3 regions of the Paracoccus sp. pheM1 genome follow, and region 2 is predicted to be linked to each of the others. Evidence: riboswitches for the same ligand, from Rfam matches in the RefSeq annotation. Region 2 holds a riboswitch; each other region holds the start of a gene.
The links. Region 2 has a riboswitch for cobalamin ahead of KF941_RS07345 (DUF1852 domain-containing protein). Riboswitches for the same ligand answer to the same signal wherever they lie in the genome.
Positions count from the first base shown of each region.

Region 1: another riboswitch for cobalamin. It lies ahead of KF941_RS11115 (DUF1636 domain-containing protein); the one in region 2 lies ahead of KF941_RS07345 (DUF1852 domain-containing protein).
Region 3: another riboswitch for cobalamin. It lies ahead of KF941_RS24130 (ABC transporter substrate-binding protein); the one in region 2 lies ahead of KF941_RS07345 (DUF1852 domain-containing protein).

Region 1 covers NZ_JAGXCX010000001.1:2,174,775-2,182,665, forward strand. The annotation lists gene KF941_RS11090 (CbtA family protein) at 1-427, shown strand, start outside; gene KF941_RS11095 (hypothetical protein) at 498-1,034, shown strand; gene bluB (5,6-dimethylbenzimidazole synthase) at 1,034-1,657, shown strand; gene KF941_RS11105 (hypothetical protein) at 1,691-3,193, opposite strand; gene cobO (cob(I)yrinic acid a,c-diamide adenosyltransferase) at 3,253-3,864, opposite strand; cobalamin riboswitch at 3,902-4,104, shown strand; gene KF941_RS11115 (DUF1636 domain-containing protein) at 4,180-4,533, shown strand; gene cobW (cobalamin biosynthesis protein CobW) at 4,537-5,571, shown strand; gene cobN (cobaltochelatase subunit CobN) at 5,574-7,891, shown strand, end outside.
Region 2 covers NZ_JAGXCX010000001.1:1,459,900-1,464,992, forward strand. The annotation lists gene KF941_RS07335 (ribbon-helix-helix protein, CopG family) at 1-213, opposite strand, end outside; gene KF941_RS07340 (conjugal transfer protein TraG) at 217-2,241, opposite strand; cobalamin riboswitch at 2,641-2,841, shown strand; gene KF941_RS07345 (DUF1852 domain-containing protein) at 2,968-3,948, shown strand; gene KF941_RS07350 (methionine synthase) at 3,977-5,005, shown strand.
Region 3 covers NZ_JAGXCX010000003.1:279,133-287,023, reverse strand. The annotation lists gene KF941_RS24140 (ABC transporter ATP-binding protein) at 1-589, opposite strand, end outside; gene KF941_RS24135 (iron ABC transporter permease) at 586-1,635, opposite strand; gene KF941_RS24130 (ABC transporter substrate-binding protein) at 1,632-2,639, opposite strand; cobalamin riboswitch at 2,733-2,932, opposite strand; gene KF941_RS24125 (helix-turn-helix transcriptional regulator) at 2,994-4,427, opposite strand; gene aceB (malate synthase A) at 4,562-6,178, shown strand; gene KF941_RS24115 (isocitrate lyase) at 6,302-7,891, shown strand, end outside.

The DNA.
Region 1 (7,891 bases), 720 kb from region 2:
GGCGCAGGGCAACGCGGTCACGGCGCGGCAGGGGCTGCTTTGGGGCCTGGCCGGCTACCTGACCATGCAGCTTGCCCCCGCCTTCGGCCTGGCGCCGGAAGTGCCGGGCGTCGCCGCCGCCGATGTGCAGTTGCGCGCGATCTGGTGGCTGGGCACCGCCGCCGCCACCGGGCTCGCGCTGTGGCTGGTCGCCTTTGGCAAGGGCTGGGCGGCCTGGGGCGTGGCCATCGTGCTGATCCTGGCGCCGCATGTGATCGGCGCGCCGCAGCCCGACAGCTATGCCGGCCCGGTCCCGCCCGAGCTTTCGGCGGAATTCGCCGGGCGCGCCCTGGGTGCCGGCGCCATGGCCTGGGCGCTGCTCGGCCTGCTGGCCGGCTGGTTCTGGCAGCGCGAAAGCCAACGCGCGCCGGTGCCGCAAGCCGCCTGATCCGGGCCGCAACCGTTTCGGCCGGGCGTGCCTGTCGCGCCCGGCCCTTTCATGAAAGCGGGGAAAAGACATGGATCGTTCGATCCCGATGCTGCTGATCGGCCTGATCTTCGGCGGCGGCATGGGCTTCGTCATCGCCGCCGCCAACGGCATCACGCTGGACGGCCACGACCACGGCGCGCATGGCCACGGCACCCAGGCCGCGGCGCATGACCACGGCGCGCCCATCGACCTGCCCGCGGGCAGCGCCACCGCCTCGGCCCGGCTGGAGCCCGACAGCACCGCCGGCTGGAACCTGTTCGTCGAGGCCGAGGGCTTCTGCTTCGCCCCCGAACATGCCGGGCTGGCCGATCGCCGCGGCGAGGGCCATGCGCATCTTTACCTGAACGGCGCCAAGATCGCCCGGCTCTACGGCCCGGCCCATCACCTCGACATGCTCGCCGCCGGCGACCGGCTGCGGGTCGAGCTGAACTCGAACGACCACCGCCCGCTGACCGTGGCGGGCCGGCCGCTCGCCGTGGAACTGACCGTGCCCGACCGCCCGGTCGGCATCCGCGCCGGGGCCGAGGGCCTGCCCGACAGCGCCATTTGCGCCACGCCCCGATGATGCGGTTCGGCCCCGAGGACCAGGCGGCGCTGGACCGCATCCTGTGCTGGCGCCGCGACGTGCGGCATTTCCGCGACGACCCGATCCCCGAGCCGCTGCTGGAGGAATTGCGCGCGGCGATGGAACTGGCGCCCTCGGTCGGCAATGCCCGGCCCTGGCGGGTGATCCGGGTCGAAAGCCCCGATCTGCGCGCCGCGATCCGCGCCGATTTCCTGCGCTGCAATGCCCGGGCCGCCGCACGCTACCAGGGCCGGCAGCGGCAGGAATACGATGCGCTGAAGCTCGCCGGGCTGGACCGCGCGCCGGTCTGGCTGGCCGTCTTTACCGAGATCGACCCGTCCGAGGGCCACGGCCTTGGCCGCGCCACCATGCCGCAGACCCTGCGGCAATCGACGGCGATGGCGATCCATGCGCTGTGGCTGGCGGCACGGGTGCGCAACCTGGGGCTTGGCATGGTCTCGATCCTCGACCCCGCGCGGATCGGCCCGCTGCTGGCGGTGCCCGAAAGCTGGGAGTTCTCGGCGCTGCTCTGCCTGGGCTGGCCCGAGTTCACCGACGACACGCCGCTGCTGCACCGCACCGGCTGGCAGGAAAACACCGCCTCCGGCTGGCAACGGCGCTGAAAGGCCCCGCCGCATCCGGCGGGGCCGCTTGGTTCAGGGCTGCGAGGTGGCCGGGCCCATGGGCTGGCCGTTGACGGTAAAGGGGCCGCCGCCCTCGGGCATCTGGATGTCCCAGACATTCTCGCCGCTCGCGCCGGGCTTGGCCATGGCGCGGGCCATGCGCAGCATCATCAGCGGCTGGGCGGCCTCTTCGGGCGGGGCCGCGGCCAGCGCCGCCTCGACCTTGTCGAGCCCCGTGGCCGAGATCAGCGCCGCGCCGGTGGGCGCCGCGCCCGGACCGGCCGCGATGTCCGCGCGATAGTCGATCTGGTAGCCGTCGCCCTTGATCTGCGACGGCGCAAGCTTCAGGTCGGCCGTGCCGCCAGGCAGCAGCGCCGCCTGCAGCTGTTCGGGCACCAGCCGCGCAAAGGGTTCCTCGGCGGCCAGGTCGAAGCCCTCGATCAGCATCTTCGCCGGCGCCGCCAGGTCGAAGCCCGAGGCGGTGAAATCCAGCGTCACCTCTTGCGGCAGGATCGGCTCGACCCAGGGCGGCAGCACGCCCTCGGGCACGGTCACGCCCAACAGCGCCACCCGTTCGTGCAGCCGGCCGTCGGCGGTGGCGCCGGACAGGCCGACCGTCACCTTGGTCGAGGCAAGGCCGAACTCGCCCAGCGGAGAGCCGATCTTCAGATCATGCAGGACCGCCTCCATCGACAGGTCGTCCCACAGCGGCATGGCGGCGGCCAGCTTGTCGCGCAGCCCGTCCTGCGAGCCCTTGATCAGCTCCTCGGACGGGTGGGCGACGAACCAGGCGAGCAGGGACAGCATGCCTTCGGTGCGCGCGCCGGTGATCTGGCCGCTGCCCTCGTAGCCGGGCGCGGTGATCTGGAAGGTCATCGGCTGGCCGCCCGGACCCATCAGGATCTCCTGCGACTGCTCCAGCCCCTCGGCGGTGAAGCTCATGGCCTGGTCGACGCCGCCGGCCTTGCCGGGCGCGCCGGTCAGCGACACCTCCATCCGCGCCGTGCGCTGGTGATCGCGCGAGACGACCTCGGGCTCGGTCGGGGGCTGTTCGGGCGCGGCTTCGGCGCCGGGCGGCGGCGGGGGCGCATATTGCACCGACTCGATGACGTAATCCGTCATCACCGCCGTCTGTTCGCGGAAACTCATCAGCCCCTCGTCCCAGATGCCGGTGGATTCGACCCTGGTCGTGCCCTTCTGCTCGAACAGGCGCGGCACCACCACCGACCAGCTCAGCACCTGGTCCTCGCTGACGCCCCAGCTGCCGTCGCCATTGTCGGTCAGCCGATAGGTCAGGGCCGAGACGCTGACCTGGGCCTGCTCGGCCGGAACCTGCGCCAGCAGCGGCGCCGGGTCGATCCGCAGTTCATAGCTTTCGCCCTGGGGGGTGACGGCGACCACGCCCTCGGTGCCGCCGAAATAGGTCTGGAAAACGCCGCGCAGCCGCGCGGCCCCCTCTTCGGTGGCGGGCACGGCCCAGGCCGCCGAGACGGGGCAGATCGCCAGCAGCGCCACAAGGCCTTGTCTCGCAAACATGTCCGAACATCCTTTCGAATTCACTGATCCTGCACAAGCGGCAGATGACAGGAAACAGGCTAGAACTCCACCCCCGGTTGCGCCTTGATGCCATCGCGGAAGGGGTGCTTGACCTGTTCCATCTCGGACACAAGATCGGCAAGCTCGATCAGTTCCGGCTTGGCGTTGCGTCCGGTCAGGACCACATGCGTCATCGGCGGCTTTTCGCTGCGCAGGAAATCCAGCACCTCGTCCAGGTCCAGGTAGTCATAGCGCAGCGCGATGTTGATCTCGTCCAGCAGGACCATGCGGATCTGCGGATCGCGGATCAGCTCCTTGGCCTTTTCCCAGCCGGCGCGGGCGGCGGCGATGTCGCGCTCGCGGTCCTGGGTTTCCCAGGTGAAGCCCTCGCCCATGGCGTGGAACTGGCACAGGTCGCCGAAATGCGTGGTCAGCAACCGCCGCTCGCCGGTGTCCCAGGCGCCCTTGATGAACTGCACCACCGCGCAGGGCATGCCATGGGCGATGCAGCGCAGGATCATGCCGAAGCCCGAGGACGACTTGCCCTTGCCCTTGCCGGTATGGACGATGACCAGGCCCTTCTCGCCCTGCTTCTCGGCCATCATCCGGTCGCGGGCGGCCTTGATCCGGGCCATCTTCTCGGCGTGGCGGGTATTGTCGTCGGTCTGCATCGGGCACTCCTTCGCTTGACAAGTCGGGACCGGGCGCGCACAGACGAGAGGCGCTGGTTCCTGTCCTACGACAGGCGAAGAGGGAATGCGACAGGCAACCGCCTGGAAGCAGCCGCCCCCGCGACCGTGACCGGAAAGGTCGCCCCGAGGCCACTGGCGAGACGCCGGGAAGGCGGGGCGGCCGTGGGCCCAGGCCCGAATCCGCAAGCCGGGAGACCTGCCAGCGCGCGAAGGATTGACCGGCGGACGGGGTGTTCCCGCTGGGGCTTGGGCGCTGGTCCCCTGCCTCGTGCCGCCTTGAGGGATGAAGGGCGCATGACCGTCACGCTGCATGTCTGCATCACCTGCCGCGCCGGCCAGCCCGTCCCCGAGGGCGAGCCCGTGCCCGGCGCGCGGCTGCATGACGCGCTGGCGGCCGAAGGCGCCCCCGACGGCGTGCGCATCGTCCCCGTCGAATGCCTGTCCGCCTGCGCCAACGGCGCCGCCATCGCGCTGTCGGCGGCGGGCCGCTGGACCTATGTCTACGGCCGCATGTCGGCCGAGGACGCGACCGAGATCCTGCTGGGCGCCGCCGCCTATGCCCAGGCCCCCGACGGCATCGTGCCCTGGCGCGAGCGCGTCACGATTTTCCGCAAGCGCAGCCTCGCGCGCATTCCCCCGATTGGATAGAAGATGAACGACCTGACCAAGACCCCCGTCACCGTCATCACCGGCTTTCTGGGCGCCGGCAAGACCACGCTGATCCGCCACCTGATGTCGCAGCCGCAGGGCAAGCGGCTGGCGGTGCTGGTCAACGAATTCGGCACCATGGGCGTCGACGGCGAGATCCTGAAGTCCTGCGCCGACGAGAATTGCCCGGCCGAGAACATCATGGAGCTGTCGAACGGCTGCATCTGCTGCACCGTCGCCGACGATTTCATCCCGACGCTGGAACGGCTGATGGCGATGCCGGTCAAGCCCGACCACATCCTGATCGAGACCTCGGGCCTGGCCCTGCCCAAGCCCTTGCTGAAGGCCTTCGACTGGCCGGCGATCCGCTCGCGCATCACCGTGGACGGGGTGATCGCGCTCGCCGATGCCGAGGCGGTGGCGGCGGGCCGCTTCGCCCCCGACGAGGCCGCGGTCGAGGCGCAGCGCGCCGCCGACGACAGCCTGGACCACGAGACGCCCCTCTCCGAGGTGTTCGAGGACCAGATCGCCTGCGCCGACATCGTGCTGCTGTCCAAGGCCGACCTGGCCGGCGAGCAGGGGCTGGCCGCCGCCCGCGCCGTGATCGAGGCCGAGGCGCCGCGCAAGCTGCCGATCCTGCCGCTGACCGACGGGGTGATCGACCCGCGCGTGATCCTGGGCCTGGGTGCCGCGGCCGAGGACGACCTCGCCGCCCGCCCCAGCCACCACGACGGCGCCGACGACCACGAACACGACGATTTCGACTCGGTGGTGATCGAGCTGGCCGAGATCGCCGACCCCGGCGAGCTTGCCGCCCGCATCGAGCGGCTGGCCCGCGAACAGAACATCCTGCGGGTCAAGGGCCATGTCGCCGTCGCCGGCAAGCCCATGCGCCTCTTGGTGCAGGCGGTGGGCGAGCGGGTGCGGCACCAATACGACCGGCCCTGGGGCGACGCCCCCCGCGCCTCGCGCCTGGTGGTGATCGCCGAACATGACGACATCGACGAGGCCGCGATCCGGGCGGTCCTGGCTGCCTGACGATGCATGTCGTCTTCCGCGAAAGCCGTGGGCTGGAAGAGACCGAGGTTCCGACCGACCCCGGCCAAGGCCCCGCCGACCTGGTCGTGCTGTCCTATTCCGACAGCGACCTCGGCGCTTTCGCGGCGGGCTGGCATCGCGCTGCCGGGGGGCTGCCTTCGCTGCGGCTGTGCAACCTCTCGGCGCTGCGGCACCCGGTCTCGGTCGATCAGTATTGCGAGGCGACGCTTTCCGGCGCCCGCGCCGTGCTGGTCCGGCTGATCGGCGGCGAGCCCTATTGGCATTACGGCGTCGCCAGCCTCCAGGATCTGGCCCGCCGCCGCGGGATCGCCCTGGCCTTCCTGCCGGCGGACGGGCGTCCCGACCCGACGCTGGAGCGGTTTTCCACCCTGCCGCTGCCGCTGCTGCATCGGCTGGCGGCGCTTTGCGACCAGGGCGGTGCGGTCGCGGCGCAGATGGCGCTGGCGGAACTGGCCGGGGCCGCCGGCCTGCCCGCCGCCCCGGTCCAGGGGCAGGCCGCGATCCCGGACTTCGGTTTCTACGATCCCGACCGCGGCGTCATCGACCGCCCCCGGCCCGACCCCGAACCCGGCGTGCTGGTCAGCTTCTATCGCAGCTACCTGACCGCGGCCGACCTGGCGCCGGTGGACGCGATGATCCGCGCCCTGCGCACGGCCGGCTTTGCCGCGACCGGGGTCTTTGCGCCCTCGCTCAAGGCGCCGGGCTTTGCCGACTGGCTGGCGCCGCACCTGCCCGGCCTTGTCGCGGTGGTGAACCTGACCGCCTTTTCCGCCCGCGACGATGCCGGCGCCACGCCCTTCGACGGCACGGATTGCCCGGTCTTCCAGGTGGCGCTGTCCACCGCGCCCCGCGCCCTCTGGGCGGCCGAGGATCGCGGGCTTTCCGCCGCCGACCTGGCGATGCATGTCGTGCTGCCCGAGGTGGACGGCCGCATATTCCTGGGCGCGATCAGCTTCAAGGAACCGCAAGAGCGCGACCCCGACCTGCAACTCGCCCGCGTGATCCATGCCCCCGACCCGGACCGCATCGAGGCGGCGGTGGCGCGGATCACCGCCTGGCACCGGCTGCGGCAGGCGACACGCCGCGCGGTGGTGCTGTCCACCTATCCCGGCAAGGCGCATCAGCTGGCCCATGCGGTCGGACTGGACGCGCTGGCCTCCTGCGGCGCGATCCTCGGGCTTCCCCATGACGACCTGGGCCGGCAGCTGACCGCCGAGCGCATCCACTGGCCGCTCTCGGACTACCGGCAAGCGCTGGCCCGCCTGCCGCAACGCCTGCGCGACGACCTCGCCGCCGCATGGGGCGAGCCCCCCGACGGCTTCCGCTTCGCCGCCCTCCGCCACGGCGCCGACCTGATCGCCCTGCAACCAGAACGCGGCGAGGCAAAGACCCGCGCCGACGACTACCACGACCTGACGCGCACCCCGCGCCATGAATATGTCGCCTTCTACCTGTGGCTGCGCACGCAGGCGGACGTGCTGATCCACATGGGCGCGCATGGCACGCTGGAATGGCTGCCCGGCAAGTCGGTTGCCCTGTCGGGCGAATGCTGGCCCGAGGCGCTGCTGGCCGACATGCCGGTGATCTATCCCTTCATCGTCAACGATCCGGGCGAGGCTGCGCAGGCCAAGCGCCGGCTTTCCGCCGTGACGCTGGGCCACCTGCCGCCGCCGCTGGCGGATTCCGCGGTGCCCGAGAACCTCGCGCATCTGGAGCGGCTGCTCGACGAATATTCCACCGCCGACGGGCTGGATCCGCGCCGGCGCGACCGGCTGATCGCGGCGATCCGCGACGAGGCCCGCGCCGCCGGGGTGGAAACCGACCTGGGCCTGCCCCCCGACGCCGCGGCGGCCGAGGCGATCCCGCTGATCGACCGCTTCCTCTGCGATCTCAAGGACAGCCGCTTCGGCGACGGGCTGCATGTCTATGGCACCGGCCCCTGCGGCGCGGCCGAACGCGAAGGGCTGGCGCGCGCGCTGGCCGGCCAGCGGGTCGCACCCGGCCCCTCGGGCTCGCCGGCGCGGGGGCGGCAGGACGTGCTGCCGACCGGGCGCAACCTTTTCACCGTCGATCCCCGCGCCGTGCCCTCGCGCAATGCCCATGCCCAGGGGGTGAAACTGGCCGAGGAACTGCTGCGCCGCCACCTGCAGGACCATGGCGACTGGCCCCGCGGCCTGGTCGTCGACCTCTGGGGCAGCGCCACCATGCGCACGGCGGGCGAGGAATTCGCCATGGCGCTGCATCTCGCCGGCCTCAGCCCGCGCTGGGACGGCGCCTCGGGCCGGGTCGCGGGCATCGA
Region 2 (5,093 bases):
CCGCTGGATGCTGCGGTCGATACGATCGAGCCGGCGGGTCGTGGCAGCCTCCTGCCGTTCGTCGGCATCGGGGGTGAGGAAGGAGGCGATGGCCGCCTCGGCGATGAGCGAGCGGGATTTGCCGCGCCGGTCGGCATAATCGGCCAGCAGCAGCATCAGGTCCGGGTCGAGATAGACCGAGAGGCGTTTCTTCTTGTCGGCATGTTGCGGCATGGCTCAAAGCTCCATTCCATCGTTCTGGTCCATGGAGATCTGGCGCGCGACCCGGCGCATGTCGCGCACCAACCCCCGGTTGCGGCCCGCCTGCTGTTCCGAGGCATCGAAGTCGGGATCGAATTCGTTCTCGGGAGGCGCAGCCGGCTCCGGGGCGATGTCCTGATACGGCTCCAACCCCGGTTCGCGGCGCAACCCGGCATCGTCCGAGTCCGCGGACGATTGCGCATCGGCCTGTGCAGCGCCGGCATGTGGCGCTGCTCCGGCATCAGCCCCCTGCCCCACGGCATCCAGCTGTGGCGGCTTCAGCCCGGTCCAGTCGTCCGACCGCGCTACCGGCGCAACCCCGCGCGGATCCGGCGGGGACAGCACCCGCTCGCGGAAGCGCGGATCGGCATAATAGCGCGCCTTCCTGGCCCGGATCGGCGGCGTGCCGGCGACCATGACGATCTCGTCCTCGGGCGGCAGCTGCATCACCTCGCCGGGGGTCAGCAGGGGCCGGGCCGTCTCGGAGCGCGAGACCATGATATGCCCGAGCCAGGGCGCGAGGCGGTGCCCGGCATAGTTCTTCATCGCCTTCATCTCGGTGGCGGTGCCAAGGGCGTCGGAGACCCGCTTCGCGGTCCTCTCGTCATTGGTGGCGAAGCTGACCCGGACATGGCAATTGTCGAGGATCGAGTTGTTGGGACCGTAGGCCTTCTCGATCTGGTTCAGCGATTGCGCGATCAGGAAGGACTTGATGCCGTAGCCGGCCATGAAGGCGAGGGCAGATTCGAAGAAGTCCAGCCGCCCGAGGGCCGGAAACTCGTCGAGCATCAGCAGCAGGCGGTGGCGGTCGTCCTTGGCATGCAGGTCCTCTGTCAGCCGTCGCCCGATCTGGTTGAGGATCAGCCGGATCAGCGGCTTGGTGCGGTTGATGTCCGAAGGCGGCACAACGAGGTAGAGCGTCGAGGGTTTTTCCGCCGCGATCAGATCGGCGATGCGCCAGTCACAATGCGATGTCACGGCCGCCACGACCGGGTCGCGATAGAGGCCGAGGAAGGATATCGCCGTGCTCAGCACCCCGGAGCGTTCGTTCTCGGACTTGTTCAGCAGTTCCCGCGCGGCGCTGGCGATGACCGGATGCGGCCCGGCCTCGCCCAGATGCGGGGTCTTCATCATCGCCGCCAGCGTCGCCTCGATCGAGCGGCGCGGATCGGAGAGGAAGGCGGCGACGCGCGCCAGGGTTTTTTCCTTCTCGGCATAGAGCACGTGCAGGATGACGCCGACCAGCAGGGCGTGGCTGGTCTTTTCCCAATGGTTGCGCTTTTCCAGCGAGCCCTCGGGATCGACCAGGATGTCGGCGATGTTCTGGACGTCGCGCACCTCCCATTCCCCACGCCTCACCTCCAGCAGCGGATTATAGGCGGCGGAACCCGCATTGGTCGGATCGAACAGCAACACCCGGCCGTGTCTGGCCCTGAACCCGGCGGTCAGCTGCCAGTTCTCGCCCTTGATGTCGTGGACGATGGCCGAGCCCGGCCAGGTCAGCAGTGTCGGCACCACCAGCCCGACGCCCTTGCCGGAGCGGGTCGGCGCGAAGCAGAGCACATGTTCCGGCCCGTCATGGCGCAGATAGTCAACACCGAGCTTGCCCAGCACGACGCCGTCGGGACCGAGCAGCCCCGCCCGTTCGATCTCGGCCCGGCCCGCCCATCGGGCCGAACCATAGGTCTCGACATCCTCCGCCTCCCGGGCACGCCAGACCGACATCAGGATGGCGATGCCGATGGCGAGGAAACCGCCCGAGGCGGCGATGATGCCGCCCTCCATGAAGATGCGCGGGGCGTAGGCGTCGTAGAAATACCACCACCAGAACAGGGCCGGCGGATAATAGACCGGGATGCCCCAGAGATCGAACCATGCCGGGCCGAGCTGGGGCTGGAAGCCGAGCCGCCAGGCCGTCCATTGCGTGCCGGACCAGACGAACATCAGCACGATCAGGAAGACCACGCTGATCTGGCCCCAGAGAATCTTCGTGCCGGACAAGGTGGTTCCAGCCTCCCTGCAGGTATCCGATGCAATGAGGAAAACCCGCCTGTCGCGGGATTCAACGGCTATGCTTGGGCTGATCGCAAGCTGGCACACTTTGGCGTAGAAATACTTGCGGAATGCGGTGCCCCGACCGCCAGCGCAAGTTGCCAACCACCATCACAAGATTGGCCAGCTTCGGCCAAGAGAGCGGCCCCGCCGCTTCCTATTAACGCTGATTGCCACCAGCGCATACGATGCGAAGAGCCCTTGGCGGACAATCACTCTACGAGGATCGACATGGGGTTCTCCTGACCGAGCTGCCGTCGTCGCTTTACCTCTCTCCTGTGTCATCCTCATAATCTAGATGAGAATTTCGATGCCTCCGCCAGGTTGACTTGGGCGCGGATCCAGCCGACCCTGCCGACAGATCAAGGTGCCGGGGGAAACCCCGGGTAAAAGGGAATCCGGTCAGGCTTTCGCCAATTCCGGAACTGCCCCCGCAACTGTTGGCGGAGAGCCTGTCCGACATGCCACTGGCGCGGATTTCGCGTCGGGAAGGCCGGTCCAGGTGACGACCCGCAAGTCAGGAAACCTGCCTCGATCTTTCACCTGTTCCGGCCGCGGTGGGCGCGTCGGGAGCGGCCTATCCGCAAGGTGAAATCGCCGCTTCGTGACAACCGTCACGGGGATCGTTTGGTTTTCATGGCCCGTGACCGCGGGCCGCTCGGAAGGCATGCCAGGATGAGTGACCTCGCCTATTCCATTACAACCGTTCGTTTCGACGACACCTATCGCCCGTCGGACAACACTCGCGCCACAACCAATTTTGCCAATCTGGCCAGGGGCGAGGCGCGGCAGGACAATCTGCGCAACGCGATCACGATGATCGACAACCGTTTCAATGCGCTGGCGGATTGGGACAATCCGGGCCGTGACCGCTATTCGGTCGAGCTCGACATCATCTCGGTCGCAGTCAGCATCGGCGGTGGACGCCATGTCGATGCCTTTCCGTTGATCGAGATCTTGAAGCCGACCATCCTCGACCGCCTGTCGGGTCGACGGATCGCGGGTATCGCGGGGAACAACTTTTCGTCCTATGTGCGGGATTACGACTTCAGCATCGTGCTGCCCCGGCACAATCGGGATCGCAAGGATCTTGATACGCCGGAAGATTTCGGAGACCTGCACGGCAACCTGTTCAAGAGCTTCCTGCACTCGGCAGCCTATCGGCAATGCTCCGGGAAACCGCCGGTCATCTGCCTGAGCGTCTCGACCAGCCGGACATATCACAGAACTGAGAACCGACACCCGGTTCTGGGCGTCGAATACCGGCAGGGCGACTTATCCCTCACCGACCGCTATTTCGGCAAGATGGGGTTGCAGGTCCGCAACTTCATGCCCCCGAACGCGGTTGCGCCACTGGCGTTCTATCACACGGGCGACCTGCTCAATGACTATTCGACGCTGGAGCTTGTCGGCACGATCAGCACGATGGAAACCTTCCAGCGGATCTATCGCCCGGAAATCTACAACGCCAACTCTCCTGCGGGTTCGACATATCGGCCGAGCCTGACGCATCGGGACTATTCGCTGACGCGGGTCACCTATGACCGCGAGGAACGCAGCCGGCTGGCGGTCGAGCAGGGCGAATTTGCCGAGGAACATTTCATCACGCCCTGCCGGGACATTCTTGCAGAATGGTCCGGCCAATACGCCGCCTGATCATCCGAACCAGCCAGGAAAACGCGCAATGAACAAACTTCTGCCCACCTCCACCGCAGGAAGCCTGCCCAAACCGTCATGGCTCGCCGAGCCGGAAAAACTCTGGTCACCATGGAATCTGCAAGGAGAGGAGCTGCTTGAAGGCAAGCAGGATGCCCTGCGCGTGGCCCTGCATGATCAGCGGCAGGCGGGCATCGACATCGTCAGCGACGGCGAGCAGACGCGCCAGCATTTCGCCACCACCTTCATCGAGCATCTGGAAGGCGTCGATTTCGAGAAACGCGAAACCGTCCGGATCCGGAACCGCTATGATGCCAGTGTCCCGACCGTCGTCGGCGCCGTATCGCGCAACAGGCCGGTATTCGTCGAAGATGCGAAATTCCTGCGTGCACAGACCGATCAGCCCATCAAATGGGCCCTGCCGGGTCCGATGACCATGATCGACACGCTCTACGACGGCCATTACAAAAGCCGTGAAAAGCTGGCCTGGGAATTCGCCCGTATCCTCAACGAAGAGGCGCGGGAGCTGGAGGCGGCCGGTGTCGACATCATCCAGTTCGACGAGCCGGCTTTCAACGTTTTCTTCGACGAGGTGAACGACTGGGGGGTTGCAGCGCTGGAGCGGGCGGCCGAAGGTCTGACATGCGAAACAGCCGTTCACATCTGCTATGGCTACGGGATCAAGGCCAATACGGACTGGAAGAGGACTCTGGGTGCGGAATGGCGGCAATACGAGTCAGTCTTCCCCAAACTGCGGACATCCAGCATCGACATCTTGTCGTTGGAGTGTCAGCACTCCCACGTTCCGATGGATCTGATCGAGCTTCTGCGGGGAAAGAAGGTGATGGTCGGGGCCATCAACGTGGCGACCGACACGATCGAAACCCCCGAAGAGGTTGCCGAGGTCTTGCGCAAGGCGTTGCAATTCGTGGAGGCCGACAGGCTTTATCCCTGCACCAATTGCGGGATGGCGCCCTTGTCGCGCAACGTGGCAAGGCGGAAGCTGGCGGCGTTGAGCGCTGGTGCCGATATCGTGCGGCGAGAGCTTTCGGCGTGATGCTCATGTTCCGAAGCGTAGGCATGTCCTCCGCAAGCGGCTATCTGGACGTGGGGTTTGCCGGGGACGGGCTTGGGTGCGATCCTGG
Region 3 (7,891 bases), on a different contig from region 2:
GGTCGTGCAGCGCGATGACGGTGGTGACGGAAAGCCGCGCGACCAGGTCGAGGATGGCGATCTGGTGATGGATGTCCAGGTGATTGGTCGGCTCGTCCAGGAGCAGGATGCGCGGCGCCTGGGCATGGGCGCGCGCGATATGGACGCGCTGGCGCTCGCCCCCCGAAAGCGAGGCCCAGTCGCGTCCCGCCATATGCGCCATGTCCACGGCGTCGAGGGCCGCCGCGACGGCGTCGTCGTCCTGGGCACCCCATGGCCGCAGCGGGCCAAGCCAGGGCGTGCGGCCCAGCTCGACCGCGTCGCGCACCGTGATCCGCTCGGCCGTCTCGGCCGATTGCGCGACCAGCGCCAGCCGCCGCGCGATCTGCCGTCGCCCCAGCCGGGCCATGGGCCGGCCCTCCAGCCGGATCTCGCCGCGGTTGGGGCGCAGCAGGCCCGCCATCAGCCCCATCAGCGTCGACTTGCCCGATCCGTTCGGCCCGATCAGGCCCAGGGTCTCGCCCGGATGCAGGCGCAGGCTGATGTCGGACAGGATCTCGCGGCCGCGCACGGCATGGCTGGCGCCGACGGCTTCCAGGATGGGCGTCATCGCTGCCGGCCCCGGATCATGACCACGGCAAAGGCGGGCGCGCCGACCAGTGCGGTGATGACGCCGATGGGCAGCACCTGGCCGGGAATGACGATGCGCGAGACGACGTCGGACAGCACCAGGAACACCGCCCCCGCCAGCGCCGTCGCCGGGACCAGCCTGGCATGGCGCGGCCCGACGAGGATGCGCATCGCATGCGGCACCACCAGCCCGACGAAGCCGATGGCCCCGGCGATCGAGACCATGATCGCCGTCGCCAGCGAGGCCGTGCCGATCAGCAGCGCCTGCGTGCGCCGCAGGTCGATGCCAAGCGACGCGGCGCTTTCCGCCCCGAAGGCGAAGGCGTCGAGCGCGCGCGCATGCCACAGCCCCACCCCCAGCGCCAGCGCCGCCATCGGCACCGCGACCCAGCTGTCCGGCCAGCGCACGCCCGACAGGTTGCCCAGCAGCCAGAACATGATGCCGCGCGCCTGCTCGGCGCTGGCCGATTGCGCGATGATCAGCGCGGTCAGCGCATTGAACATCTGCGAGCCGGCGATGCCCGCCAGGATGATGACCCCGGCGCCGCGCATCCCGGTTCCGCCGCCGGCGGCGCGCGCCAGCGCCGCGACCAGCGCGAAGGCGGTCAGCGCCCCGGCAAAGGCGCCCGCCGACATGCTGAGCAGCCCTGCGCCGATCCCCGCCACCGCGACCGTGACCGCCCCGGTCGAGGCCCCGGCCGAAATCCCCAGCAGATAGGGCTCGGCCAGGGGGTTGCGCAGCAGCGCCTGCAGGATCAGCCCCGACAGCGCCAGGCCTGCGCCGCCGCAGGCCGCGACCACCGCCCGCGACAGCCGGTAATGCCAGATCACGCTGGCGTCGATCGGGTCGAGCGCGGCCGAGCCAAGCCCGGCCTTGACCGCCAGCACCTCGATGACGGTGGCCAGCGGAATGCGCGTCTCGCCCACCGCCGTGCCGAAGAGCAGCGCCGCGACCAGCACGGCGGGGGCCAGCCACAGCCAGCCCCGATTGCGCCCCGTGCTGCGGGTCGCGGCGCGCACCCTCATTGCAGGTCGAACCCGGCCAGCGAGTCCGCCAGCGATTCCAGCGCGTAGATCGCGCGCACCGAGGGGTCCATCGCATTGGCCGGCATGGTCAGGATGCGGTCGTTCTTCACCGCCTCCATCTCGCTTGTCACCGGGTCCGAGGTCAGGAAATCGCGCTTGACGGCGATGTCGTCGGCGGGAAAGCGGCGGCGGTTCATCTCGGCCGCGACGATGAAGGTCGGGCCGGCCTTGGCGATGGTTTCCCAGCCGACGGTCGGCCATTCCTCGGGCGAGGCGACGACGTTCTGCACCCCCAGCTTGGACAGCATCCAGCCCGGCACGCCATTGGCGCCCGCGACATAGGGGTCGATCTCGATCTCGGCCGAGGAATACCAGAACAGGCCCGACACGCCCTCGGGCAGGTCCAGCGCCTGCGCCCGCTCGACCGCCGCCGCCTCGCGCGCCTTCAGGTCGGCGATCACCTCGGTCCCGCGCTCCGATACGTCGAAGATCGCCGCCAGTTCCTCGATGCCCTGGTAAAGCAGCGCGGTGTCGAACAGGACCGAGCGCGCGCCGTCCATGCTTTGCGTATTGTCCTTGCCGACGCATTCGGTCGGCATGATCCAGCTGGGGATCTGCGCGTCGTCGAACATCTCGCGCGTGCCGACCGCGCCCTGCGGGCCGATCATCCATTCATAGGCCGTGACCACCAGCCCAGGCTTCTTGGCCAGCACGCTTTCGAAGCTGGGGGCGTTGTCGGCCAGCCGCTCGACCCTGGCGTCCGCCTCGGCGAATTCGGGCAGGACCGGGTTGATCCACAGCGCCGTGCCCGCCACCTTGTCGGCCAGCCCAAGCATATACAGGATCTCGGTCGTGCTTTGCCCGACGCTGACGACGCTTTCGGGCGCCTTGTCGAAAGTGACCTCGTGGCCGCAGCTGGTCAGGGTCAGCGGGTATTCGGTGCCCGCCAGCGCCATCGGCGCCAGGGTGGACGTGGCGATGATCGCCGTGGTGAGCCTCAGCATGATGTTTCCTTCCGCTACATCATGAACAGGCCGGATGAGCGGATGGAGACCGGGCCAATGCCGGTCGCAACCCCTCCCGAGCCGACCCGCTCGGATTGGTCAAACGTCGTCGGCAGGTCTCCTGACTGGCGGGTCACGGCAGGGATGCGGCCTTCCCATGGCACGGGGCCACAGTGGCGTTCTCGCATCCTGCTCGCCGCCTACAGTTGCGGGGGCAGTTCCGGTTCGGGGCCTTGCGACCCCGGCGGATTCCCTTTCAATTCCTTGCGGAAACCGACGCGCTCTCCCTAGCTGCCGGCGCGGGCGCTGGCAAGCGTCAGCATGGGCGCCCGGCCACGGCCTGCCTGCGGGCGCCTAGCCCTCCTCGAAGCTGAAGATCGCCAGGCTGCGCTCGCGTTCGTTGACGCGCAGCCGGCGGTTGATCGGGGCATGGGCGCGGGCCGAGCAATCCGGCCGCTCGCAGAGATAGCAGTTCAGCCCGATGTCCACCGGCCGGATGCGGTCCAGGTCGATGCCGTCGGCATAGACCAGCCGCGGCGCATAGGCCACGTCGCAGCCCAGCCCGATCGCCAGCCGTTGCGCCGGTGCGCCATGGGTGCCGCCGGCCCGCGCCACCGTGCGCGCGATCGAGAAATAGCTGGCGCCCTCGGGCATGCGGATCACCTGGGTCTGCACCCGGTCCGGCGTCTCGAAGGCGGCGTGGATGTTCCACAACGGGCAGGTGCCGCCGAAGCGCGAGAACGGGAACCGCCCGGCGCTGAAGCGTTTCGAGATGTTCCCGGCCCGGTCCACCCGCACGAAGAAGAACGGGATGCCCCGCGCCTCGGGGCGTTGCAGCGTCGACATGCGATGCGCGGTCTGCTCGAAACTGGCGCCGAAGCGGTGGCCCAGCAGCTCGACGTCGTAGCGCGCCGATTCGCAGGCGGCGAGAAAGCGGGCATAGGGCATCATCAGCGCCGCCGCGAAGTAATTCGCCAGGCTCACCCGCATCAGCGCGACGGCAGGCGGGTCGGCCAGCCCCGCCTCGTCGACCAGCCGGGCGATCAGCGGTTCCTGCTCCAGCCGGGCCAGCAGCACGCCGATCTGGAAGCGGCGGCTGGATTGCGCCAGCAGTTCCGACAGCATCAGCTCGCGCCGGTGCGGGTCGAAGCGGCGCAGCTGCTCGCCCATGACCGGGGCGGGCAGGATGCGCACAGCGATGCCATGCGCGGCCAGCCGGCCGGTCAGGGCCATATGCGGCTCGTTGCGGTGCAGCGCCAGCTCCTCGGCCAGCGCCTCGGCGGCGCGGTCCAGCGCATCGACATGGTTGCGCCGGGCATAGAACCAGCCGCGCACCGCATCGACCGGGCGCGATGTGCCGGCCAGCGCCTCGACCTTGTCGCGGTCGGTCAGCGGGTTGTCGTCGGCCTGCGGCCGCAGCAGCGCCTGGCGGTGGCTGTCGTGCAGCCGCACGAAGGCCGCCGCGATCCGCGGCGAGGCTTGCAGCACCGCCTCGATCTCGGCGCGGGACGGCGCGCCTGCCTCCAGCGCCGGATCCTTCAGCGCCGCGGCGAAATCCGCCGCAAGCTGCGCGTCGGTCGAGGGCGCAAGCTCGGCGATGTTCATGTCATAGACCTCGGCCAGCCGCATCAGGAAGCGCGCCGAGGCCGGGCGCTGGTCGGATTCGATCAGCGTGACATAGCTGGCCGAGACGCCCAGCTCGGCCGCCATCTGCGCCTGGGTCAGCCCCAGCGACTGGCGCAGCACGCGCAGGCGCTGGCCGATGATCAGTTTCTCGCCTCGGGCCATGTGACAAACCTTACAAGTTCTGCGGCTGCACGGTGACAAGACTGACCGCAACACCCGTTGTTTTCAAAGCAATAATGCACATGCAGCATGACATTACTACTGTGACATTACGCCGTGAATCACAGGAGGCCGCCATGCCGCTCGACCGCAATGCCCCACCGCTTCCGCCCGTCGTCCTGCGCGCCGTGCCGGGCGCGGATCATGTCCTGACCCCCGAGGCGCTGGGTTTCGTCGCCGCATTGCAGGCCCGCTTCGGCCTGCGGCTGCATGCGCTGATGGTCGCCCGCGCCCGTCGGCAGGAGCGCATCGACCGGGGCGAGTTGCCCGACTACCTGCCGCAGACGCGCGAGATCCGGCAGGGCATCTGGCAGGCCGCCCCCGTCCCGCCCGCGCTGGAGGATCGCCGGGTCGAGATCACCGGCCCGGTGGATCGCAAGATGATGATCAACGCGCTGAACTCGGGCGCGCGCGTCTTCATGGCCGATTTCGAGGATGCGACCGCGCCCAGCTTTGCCAATGTCATCGCCGGGCAGGCGAACCTGATCGACTATCGCGACGGCACGCTGGAGCACCAGGCGAATGGCAAGAGCTATCGCGTCGGCCCCAACCCGGCGCTGCTGGTCGTCCGCCCGCGCGGGCTGCACCTGCCCGAGGCGAATGTGCTGATCGGCGGCCAGCCGGTCTCGGCGGCACTGTTCGATTTCGGCCTGTCGCTTTATCATTGCGGACGGGCGCTGGCCGCGACCGGGCGCGGGCCGTTCTATTACCTGCCCAAGCTGGAAGCCCATGGCGAGGCGCGGTTCTGGAACGAGGTCTTTGCCTTTGCCCAGGACCGCATGGGGCTGGCGCAGGGCACGATCAAGGCCACGGTGCTGATCGAAACCCTGCCCGCCGCCTTCGAGATGGACGAGATCGTCTGGGAGCTGCGCGACCATATCGCCGGGCTGAACTGCGGCCGCTGGGACTATATCTTCAGCTATATCAAGACCCTGCGCAGCCATGCCGCCTATGTGCTGCCCGACCGGGCGCAGGTCGGGATGGAGGACGCCTTCCTGGCCGCCTATGCCGCCCGCGTGGTCAAGGTCTGCCACCGCCGCGGCATCCATGCCATGGGCGGCATGTCGGCGGCGATCCCCGTCCGGGGCGATGCCGAGGCGAACGAGGCCGCCTTTGCCCGCGTCCGCGCCGACAAGCAGCGCGAGGTCGGCATGGGCTTCGACGGCTGTTGGGTCGCGCATCCCGACCTGGTGCCGGTGGCGCAGGCGGTCTTCGACGCCGCCATGCCCGGTCCGAACCAGATCCGCAAGCCGCGCCAGCAATGGCGGATCGAGCCCGCCATGCTGCTGAAACCGCATCAGGGCCGGATCACCGAGGCGGGCGTGCGGCTGAACATCCAGGTCGCCGTCGAATACCTGGCGCAATGGCTGTCCGGCCGCGGGGCGGTGCCGATCCAGAACATGATGGAGGATGCCGCCACCGCCGAGATCAGCCGCGCCCAGCTGTGGCAATGGCTGCGCCACGGCGCCCCGGTCGCGCTGGAGGGCGGCGGGGAGCGCCGGCTGACCGCCGAATGGCTGGGCGAGTTGATGCAGGCCGAGATCGTGCGCATCCTCGACCGGCTCGGCCCGAACGGGTTCCATCGCGGCCATTACGCCTCGGCCGCGCGCATCGTGCAAGAGGCGGCCACGGCCGAGACCCTGCCCGATTTCATCACCCTGCCGGCCTATGACCTGCTGAACGCGCTGGACTGAGGGGCCCGATGGACATCATCCGCACGCTTTCCCCCTTTGGCGGACCGCTTCCCCCCGGATGCCCCGCCTTGCCGCAAGCCGCGGCTGCCGATCCCCGAACCGACCCTGCTGAAAGGAAGCATCATGAGCAGAAAGACTTTTTCGGAAATCCATGCCGAGGTGTCGTCCCGCTACCCCTCCGGTCAAACGCCGGGTGGCGTTTCGGTCGATGACATCGTGCAGCTGCGGCTGCAGAACACCTATGACACGCATCTGGACATCGCCCGCGGCATGGCCGGGGTCATGCGCGCCGACATGGCGGCCTATGACGCCGACCCCGGCAAGTTCACCCAGTCGCTGGGCTGCTGGTCGGGCTTTCACGCCCAGCAGATGATCAAGGCGGTCAAGCGCCTGCGCGGCACGGCCAGGGGCACCTATGTCTACCTGTCGGGCTGGATGGTCGCGGGCCTGCGCAACCGCTGGGGCCATCTGCCCGACCAGTCCATGCATGAAAAGACCGCCGTGGCCGACCTGATCCAGGAGATCTACGTCTCGCTGCGCCAGGCCGACGAGGTGGCGCTGAACGACCTGTTCAAGGCGCTGAAAGCCGCCACGACCGAGGCGGAGCGGCAGCAGGCCATCGCGGCGATCGACGGTTTCGAATCCCATGTCGTGCCGATCATCGCCGATATCGACGCGGGCTTCGGCAACGAACACGCCACCTATCTGCTGGCCAAGGAACTGATCAAGGCCGGCGCCTGCTGCCTGCAGATCGAGAACCAGGTCTCGGACGCCAAGCAATGCGGCCACCAGGACGGCAAGGTCACGGTCCCGCGCGAGGATTTCATCGAAAAGCTGCGCGCCTGCCGCCTGGCCTTCGAGGAACTGGGCGTGGACGATGGCGTCATCGTCGCCCGCACCGACAGCCTGGGCGCCGGGCTGACGCAGAAGGTGCCGGTCAGCCAGCGGCCGGGAGACCTGGCCTCGGACTATATCAAATGGCTGAAGGTCGAGCCGATCACCGAAGCGAACCCGATCCGCGAGGGCGAGCTGGCGCTTTACCAGAACGGCGCCTTCGTCAAGCCGGCGCGGCTGCCGAACGGGCTTTTCCCCTTCCGCGAGGGCACGGGGCGGCAGCGGGTGATCGAGGATTGCATCGCCAGCCTGACCCAGGGCGGCGCCGACCTGTTGTGGATCGAGACCGACACGCCCAACGTGGACGAGATTGCCGGCATGGTGGCCGAGATCCGCAAGGCGGTGCCGAACGCCAAGCTGACCTATAACAACTCGCCCAGCTTCAACTGGACGCTGAACCTGCGCAAGCAGGTGCGGGCGCAATGGCTGGCCGAGGGCAGCATTGCCGAGGCCGACTACCCGGACGGCAACGAATTGATGAAGCCCGATTTCGACGATACCGACCTGGGCCGCGAGGCCGACGCCCGGTTGCAGCGCTTCCAGACCGACATCTCGGCCCGCGCGGGCGTGTTCCACAACCTGATCACGCTGCCGACCTTCCACCTGACCGCCAAGTCGGTGGACGAACTCAGCCGCGGCTATTTCGGCGAGGAAAAGATGCTGGCCTATGTCAGGACCGTGCAGCGCCAGGAGATCCGCCGCGGCATCTCGGCGGTCAGGCACCAGCACGAGGTCGGCTCGGACCTGGGCGACAGCTTCAAGGAGATGGTCGCGGGCGAGCGCGCGCTGAAGGCGGGCGGCCATGCCAATACCATGAAC